Regions from separate parts of the Erwinia sorbitola genome, predicted to be linked through region 4. Evidence: riboswitches for the same ligand, from Rfam matches in the RefSeq annotation. Region 4 holds a riboswitch; each other region holds the start of a gene.
The links. Region 4 has a riboswitch for thiamine pyrophosphate ahead of thiM (hydroxyethylthiazole kinase). Riboswitches for the same ligand answer to the same signal wherever they lie in the genome.
Positions count from the first base shown of each region.

Region 1: it holds a riboswitch for thiamine pyrophosphate, as region 4 does, so the genes downstream of both, tenA (thiaminase II) here and thiM (hydroxyethylthiazole kinase) in region 4, are expected to answer to the same signal.
Region 2: it holds a riboswitch for thiamine pyrophosphate, as region 4 does, so the genes downstream of both, thiC (phosphomethylpyrimidine synthase ThiC) here and thiM (hydroxyethylthiazole kinase) in region 4, are expected to answer to the same signal.
Region 3: it holds a riboswitch for thiamine pyrophosphate, as region 4 does, so the genes downstream of both, GN242_RS21480 (FAD-dependent oxidoreductase) here and thiM (hydroxyethylthiazole kinase) in region 4, are expected to answer to the same signal.

Region 1 covers NZ_CP046509.1:2,715,878-2,720,075, reverse strand. Annotated here, with positions in the region: gene GN242_RS12165 (ABC transporter substrate-binding protein) at 1-542, opposite strand, end outside; gene GN242_RS12160 (ABC transporter permease) at 577-1,326, opposite strand; gene GN242_RS12155 (ABC transporter ATP-binding protein) at 1,323-2,066, opposite strand; gene tenA (thiaminase II) at 2,066-2,767, opposite strand; TPP riboswitch at 2,821-2,923, opposite strand; gene GN242_RS12145 (CHAT domain-containing protein) at 3,057-4,198, shown strand, end outside.
Region 2 covers NZ_CP046509.1:4,353,003-4,357,200, forward strand. Annotated here, with positions in the region: gene GN242_RS19715 (bactofilin family protein) at 1-490, opposite strand, end outside; gene nudC (NAD(+) diphosphatase) at 806-1,579, opposite strand; gene rsd (sigma D regulator) at 1,655-2,161, shown strand; TPP riboswitch at 2,266-2,366, shown strand; gene thiC (phosphomethylpyrimidine synthase ThiC) at 2,456-4,198, shown strand, end outside.
Region 3 covers NZ_CP046510.1:26,790-30,987, forward strand. Annotated here, with positions in the region: gene GN242_RS21475 (choline transporter) at 1-1,669, opposite strand, end outside; TPP riboswitch at 1,998-2,119, shown strand; gene GN242_RS21480 (FAD-dependent oxidoreductase) at 2,276-3,208, shown strand; gene thiS (sulfur carrier protein ThiS) at 3,205-3,402, shown strand; gene GN242_RS21490 (thiazole synthase) at 3,406-4,176, shown strand; gene GN242_RS21495 (HesA/MoeB/ThiF family protein) at 4,180-4,198, shown strand, end outside.
Region 4 covers NZ_CP046509.1:1,564,077-1,568,274, reverse strand. Annotated here, with positions in the region: gene fbaB (class I fructose-bisphosphate aldolase) at 1-334, opposite strand, end outside; gene thiD (bifunctional hydroxymethylpyrimidine kinase/phosphomethylpyrimidine kinase) at 480-1,280, opposite strand; gene thiM (hydroxyethylthiazole kinase) at 1,277-2,068, opposite strand; TPP riboswitch at 2,103-2,205, opposite strand; gene GN242_RS06975 (PAAR domain-containing protein) at 2,617-3,984, shown strand; gene GN242_RS06970 (hypothetical protein) at 3,965-4,198, shown strand, end outside.

The DNA.
Region 1 (4,198 bases), 1.2 Mb from region 4:
TTACGGTAGCCGCCAATTACCGCATCAACCTGACCCGCCAGCAGCGCACTGGAAAGCTGGAAATTGACGTTAATCAGATGGGTATCTTTAAGGCTGATGTTTTCCTGCTGGAGCATGGTGTTGAGCGTGGCCTGCTCAATTCCGCTGACGGAATAACCAATTTTCTTGCCTTTGAGGCCCGCCGGGGAGGTGATGCTTTTATCCAGCGTTATCACAGTATTGAGCGGCGAATTGATCAGGGTGCCAACGCGAACCAGCGGCAGGCCTTCATCCGCGAAGAAGTGCAGCTGTGGTTGATAGGTAATAGCCAGATCGGCCTGTTTAGCCGCCACCAGGCGCGGCGGCAGGGAAGGATCCGATGGCGGAATAATCTTCACATCCAGCCCCTCGGCTTTAAAGGCACCGATCTGATCGGCGACCATTATTGGCGCGTGATCCGGGTTGATATACCAGTCGAGTACCAGCGTCAGCTTTTCACTGGCGAAGGCCGGTGAGGTAAAGGTTCCGCAGAGCAGTAGTGCAGCGCAGGTTTTCTTTAACATACTCTATTCCTTATTATTTTAATGTCATTAACGCTTATTCAGGTGCCCAGTTAATCAGGCGGTGAAGCAGGGCATCGACAGTCGCCCAGAGTAATACGGTCATCAGCACCAGGATAAACAGCGCGGCGAAACACTGGTCGGTCTGCATCCGCGCATTGGCATTCAGCATGACGTAGCCCAGTCCCTCAGCGGATCCCACCCATTCGCCAATAATTGCGCCAATCGGTGCCACGGCGGCGGCCATACGCAGGCCGGAGCCAAAAGCGGGCAGGGCGGCCATCAGGCGAATATGCCGCAGCTGCGACCAGCGCGAAGCGCCCATGGTGCGGGCCAGATCGAGATAGTCCTGATTTACCCGCCTCATACCGTCAAAGAAAGATGAGGTAACCGGAAAGAAAATGACCAGCACTGCCATCGCCACTTTGGCGCTGATACCAAAGCCAAACCACAGCACCAGCAGCGGCGCGAGGGCAAATACCGGGATCGCCTGGCTGGTCAGCACCAGCGGCATCAGCCAGCGTTGCAGGCGGGGGAAGATAATCATGCCGACCGCCAGAAGCGAGCCAAGCATCACCCCCAGCACCAGTCCGATCAGCACCTCCGAGGCGGTAATCAGACTGTGATAAGCGAGAAAAGCGCGGCCATTCCACAGGGCGCGGGCAACAGCGGCGGGTGAAGGCAGCAGAAAGGCGGGAATATCGCTTAACGTCGCCAGCCACCATAGCAATAGCAGCCCGATGAATATGATCAGCCCGCGGGCGCTGGTTGTGATCTTACTGCTCATTCTGCGGCCCTTAGCAGCTGCTGCATCAGCTCGCCCTGGCTTTTCAGCAGTTCGGCATCGTCTGCGGCGCGGGGCGGCAGGCCGCCAATGGTATGAGTGTCATCTATCGCGGCAGGAGCGCCTGAGAGCACCAGCAGATGATGGCTCAGACGACAGGCTTCCATCGGGTCATGTGTGATCAGCAGTACGGTATGGTCGGCCAGCAGCTCGGCGGCCAGCGTCTGAATCTTCGCCCGCGTCAGCGTATCCAGCGCCGAGAACGGCTCATCCATCAGCACAATCGGCTGGCGTTCATACAGCGTACGGGCAATCGCCGCACGCTGTCGCATCCCTCCTGAAAGTGCGGCCGGATGGTCATCTGCGTGACCTTGCAGCCCGACGCGTTCCAGCAGATGTGTCGCCCACCCGGCATCAGCTTTTTCCCGACGCAGGCGCGCACCAAGGGTGATGTTGTCGATAATCGACAGCCACGGATAGAGCAGATCTTTTTGCCCCATATAGGCGATACGGCCCGGCAGCGGCAGGCCGTCACTGCCGCACACCGTGCCGGATGCAGGTGCTGCCAGCCCGGCGATAATCTTCAGCAGGCTGGTTTTACCGCTACCGCTGGCACCCAGCAAGGAGACAAAACGCCCGGCCGGGATATCAAAGCTGAGGGGGCCGAAGATCTGACGCTGGCCGAAGCACAGCGTCAGATCGCGCACCTGAATACCGGGCGGGGTAACGGAGTGAATCGCCATCACGTCGGGGTGGCCGCGTTAAGTCCCATCTGCCAGAAGGCGGATTCCAGACGCGTGGCAGTGACGAAAATCTCAGACAGTTCACTAAAGCGACTCTCCGCCCCGCGCTGGCGGGCAACGCTTTCCAGCAGATCGAGGGCAGCACGCACGCCGTTAAGGTAGTCAGCATCGCCGTAGTTACGGATCCAGGAGGCATAAGGGCTGCCTTCCAGCAGCGTCCCGGGGTCGTGCAGCAGGCGCAGGCCAATCTCCGCATAACCTGCAACGCACGGCAGCAGCGCTACCAGCAGATCGAGGGCATCGCCAGAGTGGCCGATATCCAGTACATAGCGGGTGTAATTCATGGTTTCCGCTGCTTCCGCTTCACTCATCATCTGCGCTTCGCTCATGCCCCAGCTTTCGCAGTAGGCCAGGTGCAGCGGCAGTTCGGCGACAATGGCATTTAGCGAGGCGGTGGCAGCACGCATCTCCGGCAGCGTGCGCAGCTTGCTTACCAGCAGGGCGTAAGCACGGGCAAAGTGGATCAGGAACAGATAATCCTGAGTCAGATAGCGGCGGAAAGCGCGTTCAGGCAGCGTGCCCAGGGCAAGTTGCTGAATAAACGGATGTGCAACGTAGTCCTGCCAGTCATTTCCCGCCTGCTGGCGTAAACGTCCGTACAGGCCGTGGCTGAAATCTACAGGTTGAATACGATAAGACACAGAATCCCCTCAGTTAAGTGGAGATCCGGGCAGGCGGAGGTGTGAACAGGCAGAGGTGACTGCCAACCCGTCCCTTCGCTGGCATGACCCAGATCAGGTTCAAAGGGTTCGGCTTACGCCATCTCAGCCCATCACAGGACACCCCTCGGAGGAGCCTGTTATACGATATTTGATTTTTGATTACAATCCTTGTCAACCGCTGGAGCGCGCAGATTTATAGACATTTTTCGGGCTGTTCTGATAAATTTATCTTATGCATCTTTCATGAGATTTATAAAGGATTACGGGCATGGAACAAAGCAAAGAGCTCAGTGATATTTTTAATAGCTGTTTTGGATCATATTTTGATATCAATCCTCCTGGCTATAGCGACCTGGATTTACATTTTATTCATGATTTTCATTTTCGTGATTATTTACTCCATATAACCCATAAACTTTACTATATTGCGTTTAGCGAAAGTGGTGAAAGGCTGTATAGCAAACTCTATTTTTACTGCGTCGACGATGATGTCGTTAACTCGCTACACCCTTTTGTTGAAAATATTAATCTTAGCCTGAGAAATCATGGTCTGGCAGAGTTTATTCTGTTAGAAAAGATCTCCGCAGACATTCAAGAGCTGATTGTCCGTATTAATCAGCAGCCGGATAAGAGCGCCTGTATTATCTTTGATGCAGAGAAGTTTTCAGGCAGTGAAACATTTTTTGAAAAAAGATTTAATCAGCCCGGATTTCCGCAGGATAAGCAGCAGATCGTCGATTTGCTGAATGTCCTCAAAACCGGCGATGATAAGTTCACCAAAAAAGGTTATGTTGCCTGCCATAGTAGGCTCGCTCCTGTTGTCGCATCTGATGATTTCAATACCTTTGTTAATGATATAAAAAGGCTTTCTATTTTTGACTTCTATGCTGGCGGTGAACGTCATCAGAAGATGTTTGATGCTATTAATGAGGCGCAGGATTTCCTTAAAGATAACCACATCAACAGCGCAAAAGAGGCTATTGAAAGATGCAAGGAAATTAAAGATCCAAAATTTGTATTTATTCAAATCTTCAATGAGTTTAATAATAACAATAATAAAATGTACGCCTTCCATTTGCATGAAATGCTCAAAAATCTGGACATCGACAGCGATTTCTCGACGCACTCTGGTTTGAATATGGTGGATGTCTGTGTAGGGGCGGAAAGTTATCCTGCGGCGAGAAAAATTCTGAAGAAAATTGCAGAGGAACTGGCAGATCAGGATGAGATTGAAAAGGGAGTACAGCTTGCCGGGCTGGCGGGGTGCAGCGATATCTCAGCTGAACTGATCAAAAAACTGGAGAAGAGCTATCCCGGATCTCTGGTGCTGAATTACAGAGATATCAACTCTGCACTAAGAGAGGAGAACTACCAGCGCGCCGCCGAACTTTTTTCCCTGCGTGATGATGA
Region 2 (4,198 bases), 1.9 Mb from region 4:
TGGCATAGCAGCTTCCTTTCAGCAGGCCATTAACTACCAGCTTAACGGATTTAACGTTCCCGATAACCTTCCCTTCTTTACCAATCTGCGTCGTTTTCTGGCTGGTCAGATCCCCTTCGACAACTCCATTTATAGAAATATTGTTCTCATTATTAATTTCACCACATAATACACTGCCAAATGAGATAACAGTTTCCTTCATACTGCCTTCTTCATAAGAGGGAGCTATAGTAGGAACTATTTTTTGCTGCTGATCCTGTGAAGATATTTTCTCGCCCATCTGACGCTCTTCCTTGCGATTAAAATTAAACACGTTTGTAACTGTCCTTTTAGTAAATAGAAAAGGGATGACGAGCAGCAGAATCAGATACGCCATCACACTCAGAGAAATATATAAGGGAGTTCTTATTGATAGCTTAAACGCAACAATACTGATCCCCCAGCAAAGCCAGACTCCCCACAGATAACATTGTTTTTTTATCTCAGACATTATTTCACTTACAACGCGCAGAACATCATGCAGAAGGTTTAGTCGCTGGTGCCGTCAATCAATAGCCAGGAAATTAGTAAGATTACACTGATTAAAATACAAATATTTCTTAAGCGGGGTTTGATAAGAAATTTTTCCTTATCAGGCACACAGCCTCGCTTATAGCGCAGAATGATATTTGAATTTTTCACAGAGTTAAAGCTGTTGTAGCTTATAGACTTTAGAGATAATGACGCAGCTCCTGATTCAGGTTAAATGAATCAGGAGAATATATCGTAAAATAATATTTTCAAGAGTTAGATAATAACATTCTCATTATTCTTCTTCCGCGCGACATAATGCGACAGTATCTTCGATTAGACGACGCGCTACCGTTCCTGGTGGAGGTAACTGCGGCAATGCATCATATCGATACCAGCCTGCTGACAGCAGCTCTTTGGGATCAATCTTGATGTCCCCTCCTGCGTAGTCAGCCATAAATGCCATCATCAGTGACTGAGGGAATGGCCAGGGCTGCGATGAGACATAACGCAGATTTTTTACGCTGATGCTGCTCTCCTCCATTACTTCACGCGCTACGGTCTGCTCCAGGGTCTCACCAACTTCAACAAATCCCGCCAGCACGGTAAATATGCCATTACGATGGCGCGTATGTTGCGCCAGCAGGATCTCATCGCCACGGCGGATCGCCACGATAATGCACGGGGCGATTTGCGGATAATAGCGTTGGCGGCAGTGCCCGCACAGGCAGGCCAGTTCTGTTTTGCTGTGATGCATTTCATGGCCACAGTAGCCGCACCAGCGATGTGAACGGTAAAATTCAGCCAGCTGAATACCGCGCCCGGCTAGCTGGAACAGGCCGGTCTCCTGATCGAGCAGCTGACGTAACGATCCCATTTCCTGCGGCTGCGCCCCGCAGATCAACCAGACCGTTTCGCCCTGCCACTCCCCAACAGGCCTCCCGGATCGCCCTGTCAGTCCAAGCGAACCCGCATTACCGTGCGGTAATTCACCTTTTGGTAACCAAATTTTGTGTTCCTGGCTGACAACCCACCAGCCAGCGTCTACGCTTAAAATTTCCTGTTCCATAATTTTGCTCATCATCCTCAGCTTAAAGACTGGATTGAGGTCAGACGTTAAAATATAACATTCACGGAGTTGAACATGCTTAACCAGTTGGAAGTCCTCACCGCGCGCGTCGGTGGATGCAGTGAGCTGGTAGACTTTTGTCTGCGCTTACGCAAGCAGTTGCTGGTTACCTATTACCAAATGGCTGGTATTAAGCCTAACAAGGAAACGCTGACTACGCTCGATGAAAACGCGCTGAATGCGTTCTGCCAAAATCTGGTGGATTATCTTTCAACCGGCCATTTCACCGTGTACGAGCGTTTTATCAAGGAGCTTGAAGGGACTGAGCAGCTGGCAAAAGCGTCGCTAATCTACCCCTCTTTAAAGGCCAATACCGATCAGATCATGCAGATTTATGATTCTCATCTGGAAACGGCCATCGAAGATGATAATTGTCTGGAATTACAGCAGGCACTGTCAATCGTCGGTGAAGCTCTGGAAGCGCGTTTTACCCTTGAGGATAAATTCATCAAGCTGGCCTTAGAAAAAAATGCTGACAATCAAGAGGCTGCCAACACTGCCTCCCTCGTTCGTCCTGCGTGATTCTCGGCATATTGTGAATTTCTTGTAGTTTGCGAGAAGCCTCTTTATGCTTAAGGGGTCAGGGCGAGGTATGCCTCGCCCCTGCGTTGACTGAAAAACCAGTCGCTATCTTGTCGGAGTGCCCCTAGGGGCTGAGACCGTTAATTCGGGATCCGCGGAACCTGATCAGGTTAGTACCTGCGAAGGGAACAAGAGTAAATCACCTGTGACGGTGTGAACCCATATTTTTCACGCCGCTCTTATTACTCCCGCCTCCAGACAAGCAAACTTCCATCTGATTATCAGGAACTTGCTATGTCTATCGTTGAAAAACCCTTTGTTGAGAAAAAAGCCACCCGCCGCGAGCAGCGCGCAGAAGCCCAGCAGTTTATCGACTCATTACAGGGCACCGCCTTTCCCAACTCAACGCGTATTTATCTGAGTGGTTCACAGCCTGATATCCGCGTGCCGATGCGCGAAATCCAGTTAAGCCCGACCACAACAGGCGGCAGCAAAGAAGAACCGATACTGGAGGCGAATGAACCGATACCTGTCTATGATACTTCCGGGGCGTACGGCGATCCGGCGGCAACGATTGATGTTTACGCGGGGCTGAAGAAGCTGCGTAGCCGCTGGATTATCAGACGTGAAGATACAGAACAGATCGCTGAACTCAGCTCCTCCTATACCCAGCAGCGCCTGGCAGATGAAGGGCTGGATCATCTGCGCTTTGATAATCTGCCACAACCGCGCCGGGCACTGGCTGGTCGCTGCGTCACCCAGATGCACTATGCACGGCTTGGGGTTATCACTCCGGAGATGGAATTTATCGCTCTGCGCGAAAACATGGGCCGCGAACGGATTCGTGGTGATGTACTGCGACAACAGCATCCGGGTAACAGCTTTGGCGCGAATCTGCCGGAGAATATTACCGCAGAGTTTGTTCGCCAGGAGGTGGCTGCAGGCCGCGCGATTATCCCTGCCAATATTAATCACCCGGAGTCCGAGCCAATGATTATCGGACGTAACTTCCTGGTGAAGATTAACGCCAATATCGGCAATTCAGCGGTCAGTTCTTCGATTGAGGAAGAGGTAGAAAAACTGGTGTGGTCCACGCGCTGGGGCGCAGATACGGTGATGGATCTCTCTACCGGGCGCTATATTCACGAAACCCGCGAGTGGATCCTGCGTAACAGTCCGGTACCTATTGGTACCGTACCTGTCTACCAGGCGCTGGAAAAAGTAAACGGGGTGGCTGAAGATCTCACCTGGGAGATTTTCCGCGATACGCTGCTGGAGCAGGCTGAACAGGGTGTTGATTACTTCACTATTCATGCCGGGGTGCTGCTGCGCTACGTGCCGATGACCGCCAAACGCCTGACCGGTATTGTGTCACGCGGCGGGTCAATTATGGCGAAATGGTGTCTGTCACATCATAAAGAGAGCTTCCTCTATCAGCACTTCCGCGATATCTGTGAAATCTGCGCTGCCTACGATGTTTCGCTGTCACTAGGCGATGGCCTGCGTCCGGGATCCATTCAGGATGCCAACGATGAGGCGCAGTTTGCAGAGCTACGTACGCTTGGTGAACTAACTAAAATCGCCTGGGAGTATGATGTCCAGGTCATGATTGAAGGCCCCGGTCATGTGCCGATGCAGATGATCCGCGTCAATATGACTGAACAGCTTGAGCACTGCCACGAAGCGCCTTTTTATACTCTCGGCCCGCTGACGACCGATATTGCACCAGGTTACGATCACTTCACCTCCGGCATTGGTGCCGCGATGATAGGCTGGTTTGGCTGCGCGATGTTGTGCTACGTCACCCCCAAAGAACATCTTGGCCTGCCGAACAAAGAAGACGTAAAGCAGGGGCTGATTACTTATAAGATCGCCGCCCATGCCGCTGACCTGGCTAAAGGTCATCCTGGAGCACAGATCCGCGACAATGCGATGTCGAAAGCACGTTTCGAATTCCGCTGGGAGGATCAGTTTAATCTCGCACTCGATCCGCATACCGCACGCGCTTATCACGATGAAACGCTGCCGCAGGAATCC
Region 3 (4,198 bases), on a different replicon from region 4:
TTGCAGGACGACAGACTTCATCCAGCATTTTACGGGTGTGAGTTGTGCCCGGATAGTTCATCACGCGGGAGATACGCTGCTTCCAGTTCAGACGATCCTCACGAGATACCGGCACCGGCGGCGTATTCACCGTCGCACTGGCACGGCGGTGATCTTCCACGCGCAGGGATTTATACAACCCGGCCATCACAAAGAAGATCACAAAGCTGAACGGCAGCCCCATTATCACCGTGGTTTTCTGCAATGCCGTCACGCCATTAACCATCAGCATCCCCAGCGTCAGCACACCAATGGTCACCGACCAGAAAATACGCAGCCAGTTTGGCGCATCGTTATTAATGTCAGCCAGACGTGAGGTAAAGTTACCCAGCACCAGCGAACCGGAATCAGCTGAAGTGACATAAAACAGCAGGCCGGTAATGGTGGCAACAGATGCGCTGAAGGTGAAGCCAGGATACTGCGCCAGCAGGCTGTAGAAACCGCGCTCCGGATGCGCCATTGTCTCCTGTGCAAACGCCATATTGCCGTGAATGATCTCATACAGTGCGCTGTTACCGAAGATCGACAGCCACAGCAGGGTGAAGATAAACGGAATGGTCAGGGTGCCCACCACGAACTGACGGATAGTACGCCCACGAGAGATACGGGCCAGGAACAGGCCGACAAACGGTGACCATGCTACCCACCACGCCCAGAAGAACAGCGTCCAGTTATTCATCCACTCGGTCGGGCGATCGAAGGCAAAGCTGTTCAGCGTCATGCCCATAAAGCGGTTGATATAATCCCCGACGTTCAGCACCAGCGCATTTAGCAGGAAGCTGGTATCGCCGACAAACAGCACAAACAGGATCAGACCAAAGGCCAGCAACACGTTGAGCTCCGACAGGAACCGGATACCTTTATTCACCCCGGAGGTGACTGAAATAGTGGCCATTATCACCGACAGCACGATCAGTCCGGCCTGGGCAGTCAGCCCTTCCGGCACATCAAACAGCACCTTCAGCCCGTAGTTAAGCTGCACCACACCAATGCCCAGCGTAGTGGCAATCCCAAAGATGGTACCCAGTACTGCGGCGATATCCACCGTATGGCCGATTGGGCCGTTAATACGTTTACCGAAAATAGGGTAGAGCGCCGAGCGGATGGTGAGCGGCAGGCCGTAACGGTAGCTGAAATAACCGAGGGCGATGCCCATCAGGGCATACATTGACCAGCCGGTCAGACCGTAGTGGAACAGCGTCCAGACCATCGCCTGACGTGCAGCTTCCATTGTCTGCCCCTGGCCTTCCGGCGGCATCATATACTGGGTCACAGGTTCGGCTACTGAGAAGAACATCAGATCGATACCGATACCCGCTGCAAACAGCATTGCCGCCCAACTCATCAGGCTGAACTCTGGTTTCGACTGTTCGGGGCCAAGTTTGATTGAGCCAAAACGTGAGCAGGCCATAAAAAGTACGAAGACGATGTACAGCGTGGCTGCCAGCAGATAATACCAGCCGAAGGTGTTAGAAACCCAGTCGAGGGTAAGATTGATCCAGCGATCGGAAAAATCTGTGAACAGAATGGTGGTCAGGGAAAACAGCAGGATAAGCGCTGCTGAGGTGTAGAAAACCACGGGATTAATACGATCTTTTTGAGGCTTTCCTGGTATTTCAGTTGTCGGCATAATCTCTCCGCAAAAAATGCTCAAGGAAAAAACCTGAAGTCCGCTCTGCGAAGCGCGCATTAGCGCATACTGGGTAAAATCCGCCGTATATCCGCTAATTACACTGGGAGAACCATCAGGATGGGTATAAGTGTAAATCACTGATTAATCTTTAATGTTTATGATCCAGATCACCCTCCAAAAGTAAATTTTGTGTAAACAGCACAAATAATGATAGTTTTTATTGATTGAGCATTCAATTAAAAAAACTTCTGCGTCTCATTCTGCCTTCTTTTTCCCCGTTAACATCCTGTACCACTTGACGACAGCCAGCAGGTCAAATAAAACTGGTTCCCGTCAGGGGAGTCTCGCCAGAGAGACTGAGAGGCTAATGAGCGATTATTCGCGGTTTAGCGACCCTTAGAACCTGACCCAGTTGATACTGGCGTAGGAAGACTCGTATCCTGATGGCGTACCTGTACGGCCTTTCTGGATACCTGCCGCAAGGGGCACGGCTTCAGCAGTTCCCGCCTTTTTCCTTCTCTGTATCACGGGTCTCAGCATGTTTTGAGAGGCTAACGTGACATTATTAACTCCACTTTTTCTGTCTTGCGGAAACCACCCAACATGAGCCGCTGGTCGGTACTGGGCGACGGCGTCGCCGGGCTTTGTGTTGCCACATCACTTGCTGAACGCGGTGAATCCGTAGAGGTGATCACCGCAGAGCAGCACTGTGCGGCATCACACTGGGCTGGCGGTATGCTGGCTCCATGGTGTGAAGGGGAGAGCGCCCCGGAAGAAGTGATCGAGCTGGGCCAGCGCTCCGCACCATGGTGGTCTGCACGGATTAACGGTGTGGAGCATCGCGGCACCCTGGTAGTGGCCTCCGCCCGTGACACCCCCGAACTCACCCGTTTTTCGCGTATGACGCGCGCTCATCAGTGGGTAGATCCCGCCACGCTGGAACCGGCGCTGGAAGGACGTTTTTCCCGTGGGCTGTTCTTTGCCGGCGAAGCTCACCTTGATCCGCGCAGTGCGCTGCAACAGCTGCGTAAGGGGCTGCAACTTGCCGGGGTCTGCTTCCATCAGGGTCAGCCCGGCGGCACCATTATTGACTGCCGGGGGATCCACGCCGCCGCCGACCAGCCAGAACTGCGCGCGGTTCGCGGCGAAATGCTGATCCTGCACAGTGAGGAGGTTCAGCTCTCCCGGCCAGTGCGCATCCTCCATCCCCGTTTTCCCTGTTACCTGGTACCCCGTGCAGCCGGACACCTGATGCTGGGCGCAACCATGGTGGAAAGCGACGATGACAGCCCGATTAGCGCACGCGCCATGATGGAGTTGTTAAGCGCCGCCTGGGCTATCCATCCGGCTCTGGCAGAGGCGCGGATAGTGGAAAGTGGCACCGGCCGACGCCCGGCCTACCGCAATAATATCCCCGCCATACGCTGTCACAACGGCGTCTGGTCTCTCAACGGTATGTATCGCCACGGCTTCCTCCTTGCTCCGGTAATGGCGGAAAAACTGATGCAGCAACTGATGCAGGAAAAACTGATATGAAAATTCAGCTTAACGGCCTCCCGATTGATACCACCGCTCATACACTGGCGGAACTCCTGCGCGAACAGCAGATTGATGCCAGCTGCGTAGCCAGCGCCCTCAACGGCCAGTTTGTGCCGCGCGCACGCTATGAGAGCCAGGCACTGACCGCTGGCTGTGAACTTGAAGTGCTCTCACCGATGCAGGGAGGATAAAACATGTTTTACGATTTCATTCCGCAGTCTCGTTTTCTGCTCGGCACCGCCGGATATCCTTCGCCGGAGATCTTGCAACAGGCCATTGAGGTTTCCGGTAGCGAGATTATCACCGTCAGTCTGCGGCGAGAGGGCCGCCACGGCGCTGCCTTCCGTGAGCTGCTCACCGGCCTGAACAGACGGATACTGCCCAATACCGCTGGCTGCCATAGCGTAAAAGAGGCGGTGACTACCGCACATATGGCACGTGAATTGTTTAATACCCGCTGGATAAAACTTGAAGTGATTGGCCACGCTGACACATTGCAACCCGATCCTTTCGCTCTGGTGGAGGCGGCCCGCATTCTCTGCGCCGACGGTTTCCAGGTGTTTCCCTACACCACAGAAGATCTGATCCTTGGTGAGAAACTGATTGAAGCTGGATGCGAACTGCTGATGCCGTGGGGTGCACCGATAGGCTCCGGCCAGGGGCTGAGAAATATCGAAGGGCTGCGTTCAATGCGCGCCTGGTTTAAAGGCATACCGCTGATTATTGATGCCGGTATCGGCGCCCCCAGTCAGGCCGCACAGGCAATGGAAATGGGCTTTGACGCTATCCTGCTGAATACCGCGGTGGCGAAAGCGCAGGATCCGGTGCGCATGGCCGGGGCTTTTTCTGCCGCAATCCGAGCTGGTCACGATGCCTGTCATGCAGGCCTGGTAGAACGCCGTGATATGGCGAGCGCCTCCACGCCAATTTTTGGCATGGCCCAGTTTCCCTTTCAGGAGTCATAATCTGTGAGCCGCTATCAACGAC
Region 4 (4,198 bases):
TGGATGCCACGCAGTTACAGCCCGCTTCAATCGCCAGCTCCACAATGTTTTTCGGATCAAAATAGAGCGGATTAGCGGCAAATGAGGCACCAGCCGAGTGCTCGACGCCCTGATCAACGGGAAGGATAGAGAGGTAACCTGTCCCGGCTAAACGTCCGGTGTTATACAGGGTTTGCATATTGCGTAAAACAGCCGGGGGACGGTTATTATCGACCATTACCCGATCCACATAGTCCGCCCCGGGAAGATAGAGGTTGTCCGCTGGAATAGTCATGCAGCGATGTTGCAAAAGAGAGTCTGCTTCTTTGCCCAATAACTGTACGATGTCCGTCATGATAACTCCTGTTAAAATGAGTGAGGATCCTCTTCAGGATCCGCTGGTCAGTTTTCTGACCCTAACAGCGTGGCCCCAAAACAGTGATTAAGGCAAATTGCTAACTCCATTTTTCACAACTAACCGCACGAAAGAGCGCTGCCTCTTACCACCACTGATGAAAATGATGTACCGGCCCGTGTCCGTGCCCTACCTCCAGCGAGTCTGCCTGCTCCAGTGCCCCCTGCAACCAGTGCCTGGCCGCCTGCATCGTACTTACCCAGTCATCATGACGCGGGCGCAGCGCCGCCAGCGCCGCCGATAGCGAACAGCCGGTGCCGTGTGTGTTGCGGGTGTTAATACGTGGAGCGGTAAAGCGCTGCTCCAGCTGCCGGGTAAACAGCCAGTCCGGGCTTTCCGAGTCGCTGAGATGGCCGCCCTTCATCAGCACCGCCTGACAGCCTGATGCCAGCAGCGCCCGCCCCTGCTCTCGCATCTCCTGCTCGTTGCGTGCCGGATCGCAGGCCAGCAGCGCAGCGGCTTCGGGCAGATTGGGCGTAATCAGGGAAGCCAGGGGTAGCAGGCGCTCACGCAGAGTGGTAACAGCCTCGGCAGAGAGCAGCGGATCGCCACTTTTTGCCAGCATAACCGTATCCAGCACCACCCAGGGCACGGAGGTCTGTTTAAGACGATCGGCCACCACCTCGACAATGGCGCTTTCAGCCAGCATACCGATCTTGATGGTATCAATACGCACATCCGACAGCACAGAATCGAGCTGTGCTGCGACAAATTCTGGTTCAATGCGATAGACCGACTGCACGCCGGTGGTATTTTGCGCCACCAGCGCCGTAATAACGCTGGTGCCATAGGCACCCAGCGCGGAGAAGGCTTTGAGGTCGGCCTGGATCCCGGCACCACCGCTTGGATCGGTTCCGGCAATAGTCATGGCGTTAATGCGTTTCATACCAGCCCCTCCGGATGCAGTTGATAGAGAGCATCGAGAAATGCGGGAATAAAGCTGCCCGTCCCCTGTGCCACCGCTGCTGCGCGCTCTCCCGCCAGCGCCACCACGCGGCAGGCACTGGCAATATGAAGCAGCCGATCGCCCGGCAGTGCAGCAAATCCAGCCACCACCGCCGACAGCGCACAACCCGTACCCACCACACGCGTCATTAGCGGTGAACCGCCGTGCACACTGATAATGCGCACGCCGTCGGTCACAAAATCGACTTCACCCGTCACCGCCACCACCGCGCCGGTTTCAGCAGCCAGCAGCAACGCCGCCTGTAATGCCGCTGTCGATGAATGCTGGCTATCCACGCCCCGCCCGCTGACCTCCAGCTTTGCCAGCGCCATAATTTCCGAGGCATTACCGCGTATAGCGGCAGGCTTGAGCGCAAGAGCCTGATGGCAGAAGGTGGTACGGAAATCCAGAGCGCCTGCCGCAACCGGATCCAATGTCCATGGACGTCCGGCTGCGTTAGCAGCCTTAATTGCTGCCAGCATTGCGCCACTGCGATCGCGCGTCAGGGTTCCGACGTTAATCAGCAGCGCATCGGCAATAGCGCTGAACTGCGCAGCTTCTTCCGCATCGATCACCATTGCCGGGGAAGCACCCAGCGCCAGCAGTACGTTGGCAGTAAAGGTCTGAACCACATCGTTGGTCATGCAGTGAATCAGGGGGGATTGTTGTTGATACTGCTTCAGAGAGTGGGCCACATCAGCATGGCTGTGGTGTTGAGGTTGGATCATATTGTCTCCCAACCGGCGATCAAGAAGGCGATGCCGGTCAGGCATCTGACTTCCCTACGCTGGCATTATCCAGTTCAGGTGTTGCGGGTTTTTCTCAGCCGTCGCTTTGGAAAGGAACGGCACCCCGAGTCATTTAGATAGAATCTCTATACTTTTTGCCAGATTAGGGGAAGTCGCTTGTGGATGCAAGCTTGCCAGCCCGGTTAAGACTTTCTCTTTTGGCAATCCCATACATAAACCAGAAGGTGTCTTTAAGTGCCTTCCGTCGAAAAATAAAACCCTTCCTGACGGTCTTCGATATTTCTGTTGTGCGTTGTTCAACATACAGGTAAAAAAATCAACGAAACGTAGATTTATTTAATCCTGATACTTGTTGCTTGTGTGAATATTATTTGTAAAATAATCACAGCTATTATCTACCAAACATGCATAGGGATTTATGCAGCAATATACCTATAAACTATCTTCCGACATGCTGGCAGCATTTGAGAAAAGGAGGCAGTGGCGGGGAATTGTTGCAGATAGTTTTTGAAATAAGGAGATTGACGATGGCATCGGTTAATAGAGGCTGCATCGTTCACGGTAGGAACGTTGGCCTTGATGGTGATAAAACCTCTACGGGTTCTGAATGCTATGCAGGCAGATCAGGCATCACCGTTATGGGTAAATTACAACTGTTTATTGGAGACAAAACGTCCCCCTGCCCTAAATGTGGGGAAATTGGGTTTATTGCTTCCGGTGATTACAGGCAATCAAACGAGGGTGTGGATGCCGCAGTAGATGGTTCCCCTATCGTTTGTAGCTGTCCGAATGGTACAAACTTCCTGATTGCACCAGACACAGTTCAGATCAATGCGCCCCCCAGAACCACATGGGCAACAACACCAACAGATCCGGAGCAGCGCGACCAAACTGCTAAGAAAAAGCGCACGGGTGTAGATGCTGGTTTCTGCCTGATTCCGCAACAATCAACCACTGACTCTTTCGAAAACACTTTGTTTGCAGGTGTTCAACCTGATGGGACGCGAGAACTTTATCGCTTACTTAACGGTACAGGTAAGGAATACAAAGCCGGTTCTATTCTGCTGATTGTTGATCCTGAAAAACAGGACAGCGAACAAATACTCCACATGCAGCAGGCAAAAGCGCGGGTTGATGCGGCCCTTGATCCGCTGACGTATGAAGAAGCTAATTTCCTGCATAAGCATTATGCAACCATTGCCAACTTTTCTAACATTGCTGATAAAGGCATTGGACTTGCAGCCGACCCGGTAGGAAAATATTTTGAGAATATCGAAAAAATTCTCAAAGAGATTCAGACAACATATAAAAATACCTACATAACGCGAGGTGCGTTAATCGGTGAACAATTTTACGTGAAACGCAGCCAGTTGTTTAAAGAGCTTGAATCAGTGCTTAAATTCGGCTTCCTGAATAAGGCTATGAAACTCGGTGAGTATACTAAATTAAAAAATGCACTCGGTTTATCAACCAGTTCGATCACGCATAAATGGAATAAGGCAGGAGTCGGCGATATAGAAGGTTACGCAACACATATCGAGCGTGCTGCTAAATATGTAAAAGCAATGCGTTATACCGGATATATTGGAATAGCGTTCAGTGCAGTTCATTCCATGAATGAAATCAATGAGGCCTGTTCGGTGGGTCGTGAGGCTGAATGTACTAAGAAGAAGTACACAGAAATAGGTAGTTTTGCATTAGGTACTAGCGTTGGTGTTGCTGGAGGAGCTTTAGCTATGCCTCTTTGCGTTGCTATCGGCGCAGGTACTGCTGGTGTTGGCGGGCTTATTTGTATCGTGATAGCCGGCACAAGTTTGGGCTATGCGGGGAGTAGCGCCGGTGGTGTATTTGGCGAATGGAGTGGAGAACAGCTGTATGATACCTTCGGTCATTGATTTTATAGTTATGCACCAAAATGAAATTGGAGTAGTATTGTGTTTATGTCTTATACTTAATGGTGTTATTTCAGTTGTTCACAACAGAGTTACGAAGGATAAGTTCATTACACTCTGCTCGCTATTTGTTGATAAATTTGGAACGGAACCAGCAGAAGTTTTAATTTATAAAAATGGAGGGTCTTTTTTTTCGTTTATGCGTGATGCGTTTTTT